One region of the Actinomadura keratinilytica genome, then DNA from elsewhere that is predicted to be linked to it. Evidence: predicted binding sites of a transcription regulator. Region 1 holds the regulator's gene; the other holds the start of a gene.

The links. The regulator HrcA, encoded in region 1, represses chaperone genes, less so after heat shock. The targets are predictions, from matches to a motif close to TTGGCACTCTCNNNNNGAGAGTGCCAA.
Positions count from the first base shown of each region.
Region 2: a site for HrcA is predicted at 2,941-2,967, ahead of groL (chaperonin GroEL). Genes of this name have one in related genera too.

Region 1 covers NZ_BAABDO010000076.1:1,859-7,343, reverse strand. Annotated here, with positions in the region: gene ABD879_RS21795 (16S rRNA (uracil(1498)-N(3))-methyltransferase) at 1-528, opposite strand, end outside; gene dnaJ (molecular chaperone DnaJ) at 574-1,707, opposite strand; gene hrcA (heat-inducible transcriptional repressor HrcA) at 1,708-2,724, opposite strand; gene ABD879_RS21780 (DUF3097 domain-containing protein) at 2,945-3,763, shown strand; gene ABD879_RS21775 (DUF4870 domain-containing protein) at 3,872-4,444, shown strand; gene hemW (radical SAM family heme chaperone HemW) at 4,519-5,485, opposite strand, start outside.
Region 2 covers NZ_BAABDO010000045.1:35,725-41,209, forward strand. Annotated here, with positions in the region: SAM riboswitch class I at 219-360, shown strand; gene thrC (threonine synthase) at 376-1,620, shown strand; gene ABD879_RS16325 (MoaD/ThiS family protein) at 1,692-1,970, shown strand; gene ABD879_RS16330 (nucleotidyltransferase domain-containing protein) at 2,086-2,700, shown strand; gene groL (chaperonin GroEL) at 3,096-4,721, shown strand; gene ABD879_RS16340 (TetR/AcrR family transcriptional regulator) at 4,812-5,485, shown strand, end outside.

The DNA of each region.
Region 1 (5,485 bases):
GCCGGCCTCCTCGTGCAGGACGACGGCGCAGGCCGCGGCGGCGATCCGGGCCTCGACGTCGGCGGTGGCGGCCAGCGGCGGCACCTCCGGCAGCCAGCTGCGGCGGGCCTGCTTGGCGGCCTCCCGGGCGGCGGTGCGCCAGCGTCCCAGGGCCTTGTCGCGCCGGTCCGGGCGCCACTGCGTCACGCAGCGGGCCGCCGCCCACGGGACGATCTCGTCCACGCCCGCCTCGGTCATCGTCTCCACGGCCAGCTCGCCCCGCTCGCCCTTGGGCAGCGCCTGGACGACCACCAGGCGCGGCCGGGGGCGCTCGTGGCGGTGCCGGGCGAGCACGTCCAGGGTCAGCGACGCGCGGCCGGCCGCGGCCACCACGCATTCGGCCAGCAGCCCGGCGCCGTCGGTGAGGTCGACGCGCTCGCCGGGCCGCAGCCGGCGCACGGTGGCCGCATGCCGGCCTTCCGGCCCGTCGAGCAGCACGCGGTCGCCCTCCAGCGCGGAGGACTCGGCCAAGAAGACCGGCGGAGACACAGGTTCCCGTTCTGACTGGTCGCCGTATCGGGGGGATGCCCCGGGCTACTGGTTGAACACGTCGCGCAGCCGCGAGAACACGCTGCGCTGGCCGGGGGCGAACTTGCCGGGCGGGCGCTCCTCGCCGCGCAGCTCGGCCAGGCGGCGCAGCAGCGCCTCCTGCTCGTCGTCGAGCTTGGCCGGCGTCTCCACGTTGACGTGGATGAGCAGGTCGCCGCGGCCGCTCTCGTTCAGGTGCCGCACGCCCCGCCCGTAGAGGGTGATGACGTGGCCGGACTGCGTGCCCGGCTTGATGTCGACCTCCTCGGCGCCGTCCAGCGTGTCGATGGTCACGCTGGTGCCGAGGGCCGCCGCGGTCATCGGGATCTGCACGGTGCAGTGCAGGTCGTCGCCCTCCCGCTCGAAGATCGGGTGCTGCTTCTCGACGATCTCCAGGAACAGGTCGCCGGGCGGGCCGCCGCCCGGGCCGACCTCGCCCTCCCCGGCCAGCTGGATGTGGATGCCGTTCTCCACGCCCGCCGGGATCTTGACCTTGACGGTGCGGCGGGTGCGGACCCGGCCGTCGCCCGAGCACTCCGGGCACGGGGTGCGGATCACGCTGCCGAAGCCGTTGCAGCGCGGGCACGGCCGCGAGGTCATCACCTGGCCGAGGAACGAGCGCTGCACCTGCTGCACCTCGCCGCGGCCCATGCAGGTGTCGCAGGTCTCCGGGTGGGTGCCGGGCGCGCAGCCCGACCCCTCGCAGGTGGTGCACACCACGGCGGTGTCGATCGTCAGCTCGCGCGTGGTGCCGAAGGCGGTCTCGGCCAGGTCCAGCTCGACGCGCAGCGTGGCGTTGCGGCCGCGCCGGGCGCGGGTGCGCGGGCCGCGCGAGGTCGCCGTGCCGAAGAAGGCGTCCATGATGTCGCTGAACGGGAAGCCGGCGCCGCCGAACGGCCCGGCCCCGCCCGCGCCCCCGCCCGGGGCGAACGGATCCGCGCCCAGGTCGTACATCTCGCGCTTCTTGGGATCGGAGAGCACCTCGTACGCCTGGGTGATCTCCTTGAACCGCTCCTGGGTCTCCGGATCGGGGTTGACGTCCGGATGCAGCTCGCGGGCGAGCCGCCGGTACGCCTTCTTGATCTCGTCCGGGCTCGCGTCGCGGCGGACCCCCAAGGTCGCGTAGTAGTCGTTGGCCACTTACGACCCCGCCAGGATCTGTCCAACGTAGCGTGCCACTGCCCGTACCGCTCCCATCGTGCTGGGGTAGTCCATGCGTGTCGGCCCGAGCACTCCGAGCCGGGCCAGCGTCCTGTCCCCGACGCCGTAGTCGGCCGCGACCACCGAGGTGAAGCGCAGCCCCTCGTCGGGGTTCTCCGTGCCGATCCGCACGGTAACAGAAGACGAGGAGTCGCCGACCTCGCCGAGCAGGCGCATCAGCACCACCTGCTCCTCCAGGGCCTCCAGGACCTCGCGCAGGCTCTGCGAGAAGTCCACGGCCGCCAGGTTGGCGGCGCCGGCGAACACGATCTTCTCGTCGTGCTTTTCGACCAGCGTCTCCAGCAGCACCGACAGTACCGCCGCGGCGACCGGCCGGTCGTCCGCCGCCACCTTCTCCGGAAGGTCGGCCACGGCGTTCGGCACCTCGCCGAGCCCGCAGCCGTCCAGACAGGTGTTGAGCAACGCCCGCAGGTGCCCGACGGTCTCCTCGGAGACCTCGCGCGGTGTCTCGATGACCCGCTGCTCGACCCGGCCGGTGTTGGTGATCAGGACCAGCAGCAGCCGGTGCGAGGCCACCGGGACCAGCTCCACGTGCCGCACCGTCGAACGGGTCAGCGACGGGTACTGCACCACGGCGACCTGGCGGGTCAGCTGGGCCAGCAGCCGCACCGTCCGGCCGACCACGTCGTCGAGGTCGTAGGCGCCGCTGAGGAACGTCTCGATGGCGCGCCGCTCGGCCGCCGACAGCGGCTTGATCGTGGACAGCCGGTCGACGAACAGCCGGTAGCCCTTGTCGGTGGGCACCCGCCCCGCGCTGGTGTGGGGCTGGGTGATGTACCCCTGCTCCTCCAGCACGGCCATGTCGTTGCGGATCGTCGCCGGGGACACGCCGAGGTTGTGCCGGTCGGCCAGCGACTTCGACCCCACCGGCTCGTTGGTGGAGACGTAGTCCTCGACGATGGCGCGCAGGACCGCCAGCTTCCGGTCGTCGAGCACGTGGTCACCTCCTCCCTGCCCCCGTACTGGCACTCCATACTTCCGAGTGCCAAGTGTACGGCCCGGCGGGCGCAGGCTGGAGTGCCTGGCGCGGACGGAAACGGCCCGGGGCGCCTCCGGAGCCGCGCCGGTGGCCGGTCGCGGCCGCCCGGGGGCGCGCCACGCCGATGGACGTGCGCCGCCGGTGCCGCGGCGTTCGGGGCGGTTAATGTGCGGATCCGTGCGGAGTAAGGACTACGGAAACGACGTCCTGGCGGGCGACTGGCGGCGGCCGCGGAAGGGCGGCGTGCCCGAGATCCCGGCCGAACGCGACCTGGTGGTGGAGGACCCCGACAGCGGCTTCTGCGGCGCCGTGGTCGGCTGCGACAAGTTCGGCGTGACGCTGGAGGACCGGTTCGGCAGGCGCCGGGTGTTCCCGTTGACCAAGGCGGGGTTCCTGCTGGACGGCAGGCCCGTCACGCTCGTCAGGCCCGGCCCGGAGCCGCGGCGGGCCCCGGCGCGCTCGGCCTCCGGGTCGATCGCGGTGAGCGGCCTGCGCGCGCGGGTGGCCCGGGAGAGCCGCATCTACGTGGAGGGCGTGCACGACGCCGAGCTGGTGGAGAAGATCTGGGGCCACGACCTGCGGGTGGAGGGCGTGGTCGTGGAGTACCTGGAGGGCGTGGACGACCTGCCCGCCATCGTGGCGGAGTTCGCGCCCGGCCCGCAGCGCCGCCTGGGCGTGCTCGTCGACCACCTGGTGGAGGGGTCCAAGGAGAGCCGGATCGCCGCGCAGGTGCGCTCCCCCCACGTCCTGGTGACCGGCCACCCGTTCGTCGACATCTGGCAGGCCGTCAAGCCCCGCGCCGTCGGAATAAGGGCGTGGCCGGACGTCCCCCGCGGCGTACCTTGGAAGGAAGGCGTGCTCGCTGCTCTGGGTTGGGGGGACGACGTGAGCGAGGGATGGCGGCGCATCCTCGGCTCCGTGAACTCCTACACCGACCTGGAACCCGAGCTGCTCGGGCGCGTCGAAGAGATCATCGACTTCGTGACGGCCTCCTAGCGCCCTCCGGGCCGTGCCGCGGCCCCGGCGGGCACCGTGTCCCCATCCCTCCCGACCTCTTGTCCCAGCCCCGCAGCCCTCACCGCAGGCGACCACGAGGAGCAGGCCATGACGCACGGGCACCCCGGCCAGCCGGGATACGACCCGCCCAACCACGGGCAGCAGCCGGGTTACGGGCAGCAGCCACAGCCCGGTCACGACCCCCAGGGCTACGGGCAGCAGCCCGGCTACGGGTACGAGCAGCCCCCCGGGTACGGTCAGCCGGGATACGGCGCCTACGGGCAGGCGCCCGCGTACGGCTCCTACGGCGGCCAGATGCAGCCGTACGGCGCCCCCGGGTACGGCCCCGGGCAGATCACCGCGGACGAGCGGACGTGGGCGCTGCTGGGCCATCTGGGCCAGCTCCTGCTCGGCTTCATCGCGCCGCTGCTGGTCTACCTGATCAAGAAGGACGAGTCGCCGTTCCTGCGGCACCACGGCGCCCAGGGCCTGAACTTCGCGCTCACCCAGGCCGTCTACCTGGTCATCAACATCGTGCTGATGTTCCTGCTCATCGGCTTCCTCACGTTCTTCGCGCAGTTCATCGCGGAGATCGTGCTGCTGATCATGGCGGCGGTCGCCGGGAACCGCGGCGAGTACTACCGCTTCCCCTCGTTCATGGCCTGGCCCATGATCCGCTGACGCGCGCACCGCGCCGGGCCGGGCCGGCCGCCGGGCCGCCCCGGCGCGTCCGGCACCCGGTTCGGGGCGAGGCGTCAGATCAGGTCGCGGACGACGGCGTCGGCGAGCAGCCGGCCGCGCAGGGTCAGCACCGCGCGGCCGCGCCGGTAGGGCTCCGGCTCGATCAGCCCGTCGTCGATCATGCGGCGGACGGCCCCGTCGTCCAGCAGCCCGGCGGGGCAGCCGTCGGCCAGCCGCAGCTCGAGCATGATGCGCTCGACGCGGCGGTCGGCGTCGTCCAGGACCTCGCGTGCGTGCGCGGGGGTGACGCCCTCGGCCAGCCGCGCCGCGTAGGCGGCGGGGTGCTTGACGTTCCACCAGCGGGTGCCGCCCACGTGGCTGTGCGCGCCGGGTCCCACGCCCCACCAGTCGGCGCCCGTCCAGTAGAGCATGTTGTGGCGGCAGCGGGCGTCGGGGGCCGCCGCCCAGTTGGAGATCTCGTACCAGTGCAGGCCGTGGGCGCTCAGCAGCTCGTCCGCGATGAGATAGCGGTCGGCCATGGCGTCGTCGTCCGGCTGCCGCAGCTCCCCGCGCCGCACCTGCGCGGCCAGGCGGGTGCCCTCCTCGACGATGAGCGCGTAGGCCGAGACGTGGTCGGGCCCCGCGGCCAGCGCCGCCTCCAGGGACGCCCGCCAGTCGTCGTGGCTCTCCCCCGGCGTGCCGTAGATGAGGTCCAGGTTGACGTGCTCGAAGCCCGCGCCGCGCGCCCAGTCCACGACCTGCGGCACGCGGCCGGGCGTGTGGGTGCGGTCCAGCACGGCCAGCACGTGCTCGCGGGCGCTCTGCATGCCGTAGGACACGCGCGTGAACCCGGCCTCGCGGAGCTTGCCCAGGTACGCCTCGTCCACCGACTCGGGGTTGGCCTCGGTGGTGACCTCGGCGTCCGGGGCCAGCCCGAACTCGGCGTCGATGGCGGCCAGGACGCGGCCCAGGTCGTCCGGCGCCAGCAGCGTCGGCGTGCCCCCGCCCACGAAGACGGTCGCCACGGGCAGGTCCGCGTCG
Region 2 (5,485 bases), on a different contig from region 1:
CGACCCCGACCTGTCCGGCCGGAACGGGTGACGCGGCGCGACGGCGGGTAATGTCTCACATCGCGAGACCCGCCTGTCCGACAACCGGTCAGATCATGTAAAGTCGCACATACGACGTGATACCGCTCATGCGGAACGTTCGGTGACCGAGCGTTCCCTTCGTGCGGAACGCACGCGATGCCCGGCCGCCCTCGGCGGCCCGCAGGACAACTGAAGAACGCTCATCCAGAGGGGTGGAGGGACCGGCCCTGTGAAGCCCCGGCAACCACCTGGTTCGTCCGCGCTCGCGACCCCGCGAGGCCGGCCAGGAAATGGTGCCAACTCCGGCCTGCGACCAAGGTGGCGCAGGAAAGATGGGGAGAAAGGCCTCGCTACATGGCTGTCACGCCTGCCGTCGATCTGGGACCCGCGACCGCCCTCACCTGCCGTGAATGCGGACACACCCGCGAACTCGGCCCGCACTACGCGTGTGAGGAGTGTTTCGGCCCGCTGGAGATCTCCTACGACTTCGGCGACGTCTCCCGCGCCGACATCGAGGCCGGGCCGCGCAACATCTGGCGCTACCGGCGGCTGCTGCCGGTGCCGGCCAACGTCGCCGACACCCCCAACACCGAGCCCGGCCTGACCCGCCTGGTCCGCGCCGACCAGCTCGCCGAGGCGCTGGGCCTGCGCCGCCTGTGGGTCAAGGACGACAGCGGCAACCCCACCCACTCGTTCAAGGACCGCGTGGTCGCGGTGGCCCTCGCCGCCGCCCGCGAGCTCGGCTTCAAGGTGCTGGCCTGCCCGTCCACCGGCAACCTGGCCAACGCGGTCGCCGCCGCCGCGGCCCGGGCGGGCATCCGCAGCGCGGTGTTCGTCCCGTCCGACCTGGAGCGGCAGAAGATCCTCACCACCGCGGTGTACGGCGGCACCTTCGTCACCGTCGACGGCAACTACGACGACGTCAACCGGCTGGCCTCCGAGATCGCCGGCGAGCAGGACGACTGGGCCTTCGTCAACGTCAACGTCCGCCCCTACTACGCCGAGGGCTCCAAGACCCTCGGCTACGAGATCGCCGAGCAGCTCGGCTGGCGGCTGCCCGACCAGATCGTGGTCCCGGTGGCCTCCGGCTCCCAGCTCACCAAGATCGACAAGGCGTTCCAGGAGCTCGTCAAGCTCGGCCTGGTCGAGGACAGGCCGTACCGGGTGTTCGGCGCCCAGGCCGCCGGGTGCGCGCCGGTGGCGGCCGCGTTCAAGCAGGGCCACGACGTCGTCCGGCCGGTCAAGCCCGACACCATCGCCAAGTCGCTGGCCATCGGCAACCCCGCCGACGGCCCGTACGTGCTGGACGTGGCGCGCCGCACCGGCGGCGCGGTCGAGGACGTCACCGACGAGCAGGTCGTCGAGGGCATCCGGCTGCTGGCCCGCACCGAGGGCATCTTCGGCGAGACCGCGGGCGGCGTCACCGTCGCCACCCTGCGCAAGCTGGCCGAGTCCGGCGCCCTCGACCCCGAGGCGGAAACCGTGATCATCAACTCCGGGGACGGGCTGAAGACCCTGGACGCCGTCGCCCCCGTCGTCGCGCCGACCGCGAACATCGCCCCCTCCCTGGAGGCGTTCCGCGCCGCGGGCCTGGCCTGACCGGACACCGCCGCGGCCGCGCGTCCCCGGCGGCCGCCCGACCCGTCGTACGAGCACTTCGAGGAGCCAGCATGAGCACCGTGTCCGTCCGGATCCCGACGATCCTGCGGAACTACACCGGCGGCGAGGCGGAGGTCAAGGCCGAGGGCGCCACGCTGCGCGCGGTCGTGGCCGACCTGGAGGCCAACTACTCCGGCATCGCCGCCCGCATCCTGGACGACAACGGAAAGATCCGCCGCTTCGTCAACGTGTACGTGGGCGACGAGGACGTCCGGTTCGCCGAGGGCCTGGACACCCCGACCCCCGAGGGCGCGCAGATCTCCATCATCCCCGCCGTCGCCGGCGGCTGACGGCACCGACGACGACCCGCGCCCGGCGCTCCCGGGCGCGGGTCGCTTTTTGCCGCACGCGGGACAAGGCGCGAAAACCGGCTTCTTCCCCATCGCCATCGGGTACTGGCCTTTCATGGGCATAGCGCAGGACGTCGCGCGGACGGTGGAAGGCCACCCCATGGTCCGCAAGGTGACCCTGGTCGGCTCCCGGGCGCGCGGGAACGCCACCGAGTTGTCGGACTGGGACTTCCACGTCACCGTCGACGACTTCGCCGAGGTCGCCGCCGTCCTGCCGGGCATGCTCGCCCCCTACGGGCCGCTGGCCGCCCAATGGGATCCGCTCGGCGACTGCGCGAGCCACCTGCTGATCTTCCCAGGCCCCGTCAAGGTCGATCTGCTCTTCCCGGAGATGCCGCGCAGCTGGAACCCGCCGTGGCGGGTCGGTCCCGACACCCTTCCCGCGATCGACGCGCACTTCTGGGACTGGGCGCTGTCGCTGGCCGGCAAGCGCCGCCACGGAATGTCCGACCGCGTCCGCGGCGAACTGCTGAAGATGACGCGATTCCTGCTGGGCCCGCTCGGAGTGCAGACCGTCCCGCAGACCCTGGAGGACGCCGCGGCCCGTTTCGTACGCGCCCGCGACCGCCTGGAGACGCGATACGGGCTGCGCATCTCCCGGCGCCTGGAGGAAGAGGTCCTGCCGCTGCTGCGCGCCCCCGAGACCGGCCACTACCGCCTTTCGTCCTGAGAGCGGTTCCGGCCCGCCTGCGCGCGGGGCGGACGCGGCCTCTCCCCGCCCCGCGCGGCCCTTGCTCAGCGTTGCGCGAACGCGCCGCGACGGGCGGCCGACGGCCCCCTCCGCGCCCCCGCCCCGACCGTCGGCAGCGATATTTTCGCAGGTCAGATGGTGTCTGGGCAGGTGAACGGGGTACGGCCGGGGGGAAGGTCGGCCGCTTGCACTCGGACAGGTAGAGTGCTAAACACAACATTGGCACTCTGCTGTGGAGAGTGACAATCCCACAGTGTGGGTCGGGGCGATGAGGCCATGCCTCCGGCGGCGGAATGGCAGCCGTCGGGCAGGTCGTCCGTCGCGGGCATCGGCTCGATCCGTAAGGCCACCCTGTTCCGGGAGGACTGGAGCCTATGGCTGCAAAGATGATCTCGTTCGACGAGGATGCCCGGCGCGGCCTCGAGCGCGGTATGAACCAGCTCGCGGACGCCGTCAAGGTCACCCTTGGCCCCAAGGGCCGCAACGTCGTGCTGGAGAAGAAGTGGGGCGCCCCCACGATCACCAACGACGGCGTCTCGATCGCCAAGGAGATCGAGCTGGAGGACCCCTGGGAGAAGATCGGCGCCGAGCTGGTCAAGGAGGTCGCCAAGAAGACCGACGACGTCGCCGGCGACGGCACCACCACCGCCACCGTGCTCGCCCAGGCGCTGGTGCGCGAGGGGCTGCGCAACGTCGCGGCCGGTGCCAACCCGATGTCGCTCAAGCGCGGCATCGAGGCCGCGGTCGAGCGGGTCAGCGAGGAGCTGTCCAAGCTGGCCAAGGACGTCGAGACCAAGGAGCAGATCGCCTCCACCGCCTCCATCTCCGCGGGTGACACCCAGATCGGCGAGATGATCGCCGAGGCGATGGACAAGGTCGGCAAGGAAGGCGTCATCACCGTCGAGGAGAGCCAGACCTTCGGCCTGGAGCTGGAGCTCACCGAGGGTATGCGCTTCGACAAGGGCTACATCTCGCACTACTTCGTGACCGACCCCGAGCGGATGGAAGCGGTCCTGGAGGACCCGTACATCCTGATCGTCCAGGGGAAGGTGTCGGCCAACAAGGACCTGCTGCCGGTCCTGGAGGCGGTCATGCAGGCCGGCAAGCCGCTGCTGCTGATCGCCGAGGACGTCGAGGGCGAGGCCCTGGCCACCCTGATCGTCAACAAGATCCGCGGCATCTTCAAGTCGGTGGCGGTCAAGGCCCCCGGCTTCGGCGACCGCCGCAAGGCCATGCTCGGCGACATCGCCACCCTGACCGGCGGCCAGGTCATCAGCGAGGACGTCGGCCTGAAGCTGGAGAACACCACCATCGACATGCTGGGCCGCGCCCGCAAGGTCGTCGTCTCCAAGGAGGAGACCACGATCGTCGACGGTGCCGGTGACGCCAACGAGATCGCGGGCCGGGTCAACCAGATCCGCGTCGAGATCGACAACACCGACTCCGACTACGACCGCGAGAAGCTGCAGGAGCGGCTGGCCAAGCTGGCCGGCGGCGTGGCGGTCATCAAGGCCGGTGCGGCCACCGAGGTCGAGCTGAAGGAGCGCAAGCACCGCATCGAGGACGCCGTCCGCAACGCCAAGGCGGCCGTCGAGGAGGGCATCGTCCCCGGCGGTGGCGTGGCGCTGCTGCAGGCCGGCGCCAAGGCGTTCGACAAGCTGGAGCTGAACGGCGACGAGGCCACCGGCGCCAACATCGTCAAGCGCGCCCTGGAGGAGCCGCTCAAGCAGATCGCGGTCAACGCCGGCCTCGAGGGCGGCGTCGTGGTCGAGAAGGTCCGCTCGATCGAGCCGGGCCAGGGCCTCAACGCCGCGACCGGCGAGTACGTCAACATGTTCGAGGCGGGCATCATCGACCCGGCCAAGGTGACCCGGTCGGCGCTGCAGAACGCCTCGTCCATCGCGGCGCTGTTCCTGACCACCGAGGCCGTCATCGCCGAGAAGCCGGAGAAGGAGAAGGCCCCGGCGGGCATGCCCGACGGCGGCGGCATGGACTTCTGAGTCCGGTCCGCACGACTCGGTAGAGGGGCGGTTCCCCGCGGAGCCGCCCCTCTTCGCATGCCCGTAGGCTTTCCAGCGGGAGGTGGGACGGTGGCGGACACCGATCACGTGAACATCTGGATGCTGCCCGAACGCCCGCCCCGGGGGCCGCGACCCGCCTACAGCAGGGCGCAGATCACCGAGGCGGCCGTACGGATCGCCGACGCCGAGGGGCTGGACGCGGCGTCCATGCGCAGGATCGCCGCCGAGATCGGCACGGGCGCCATGTCGCTGTACCGGTACGTCCCGAGCCGCTCCGACCTGATCGAGCTGATGGTCGACCGCGTCCTCGGCGAGATGGAGCTGCCCGAACGCCCCTCCGGCGACTGGCGCGCCGACGTCACCCTGCTGGCCGGGCGGCAGCGGGCCATGCTGCTGCGCCATCCCTGGATGCTCGGACTGCGGCGCCGCCCCGGGTTCGGCCCCAACCAGCTGCGCCTGATCGAGTTCGGCTGCCGGGCGCTGGACTTCGGCCAGCCCATCGACGACATCCTCGCCGCCTACACGATGCTCAGCGGCTACGTCGAGCAGGCCGTCGCGGACCAGCTGACCGGGATCGAGGAGCACAACCGGACCGGCCTGAGCCGCGAGGACGTGATGGCGCGCAACTCCGCGTACGTCAACCACATCCTGGCCAGCGGCGAATACCCGATGTTCAGCCGCATCATCCGCGATGCGGTCCAGATGCACATGAGCGACGACCAGCGCTTCCACTACGGCCTCGA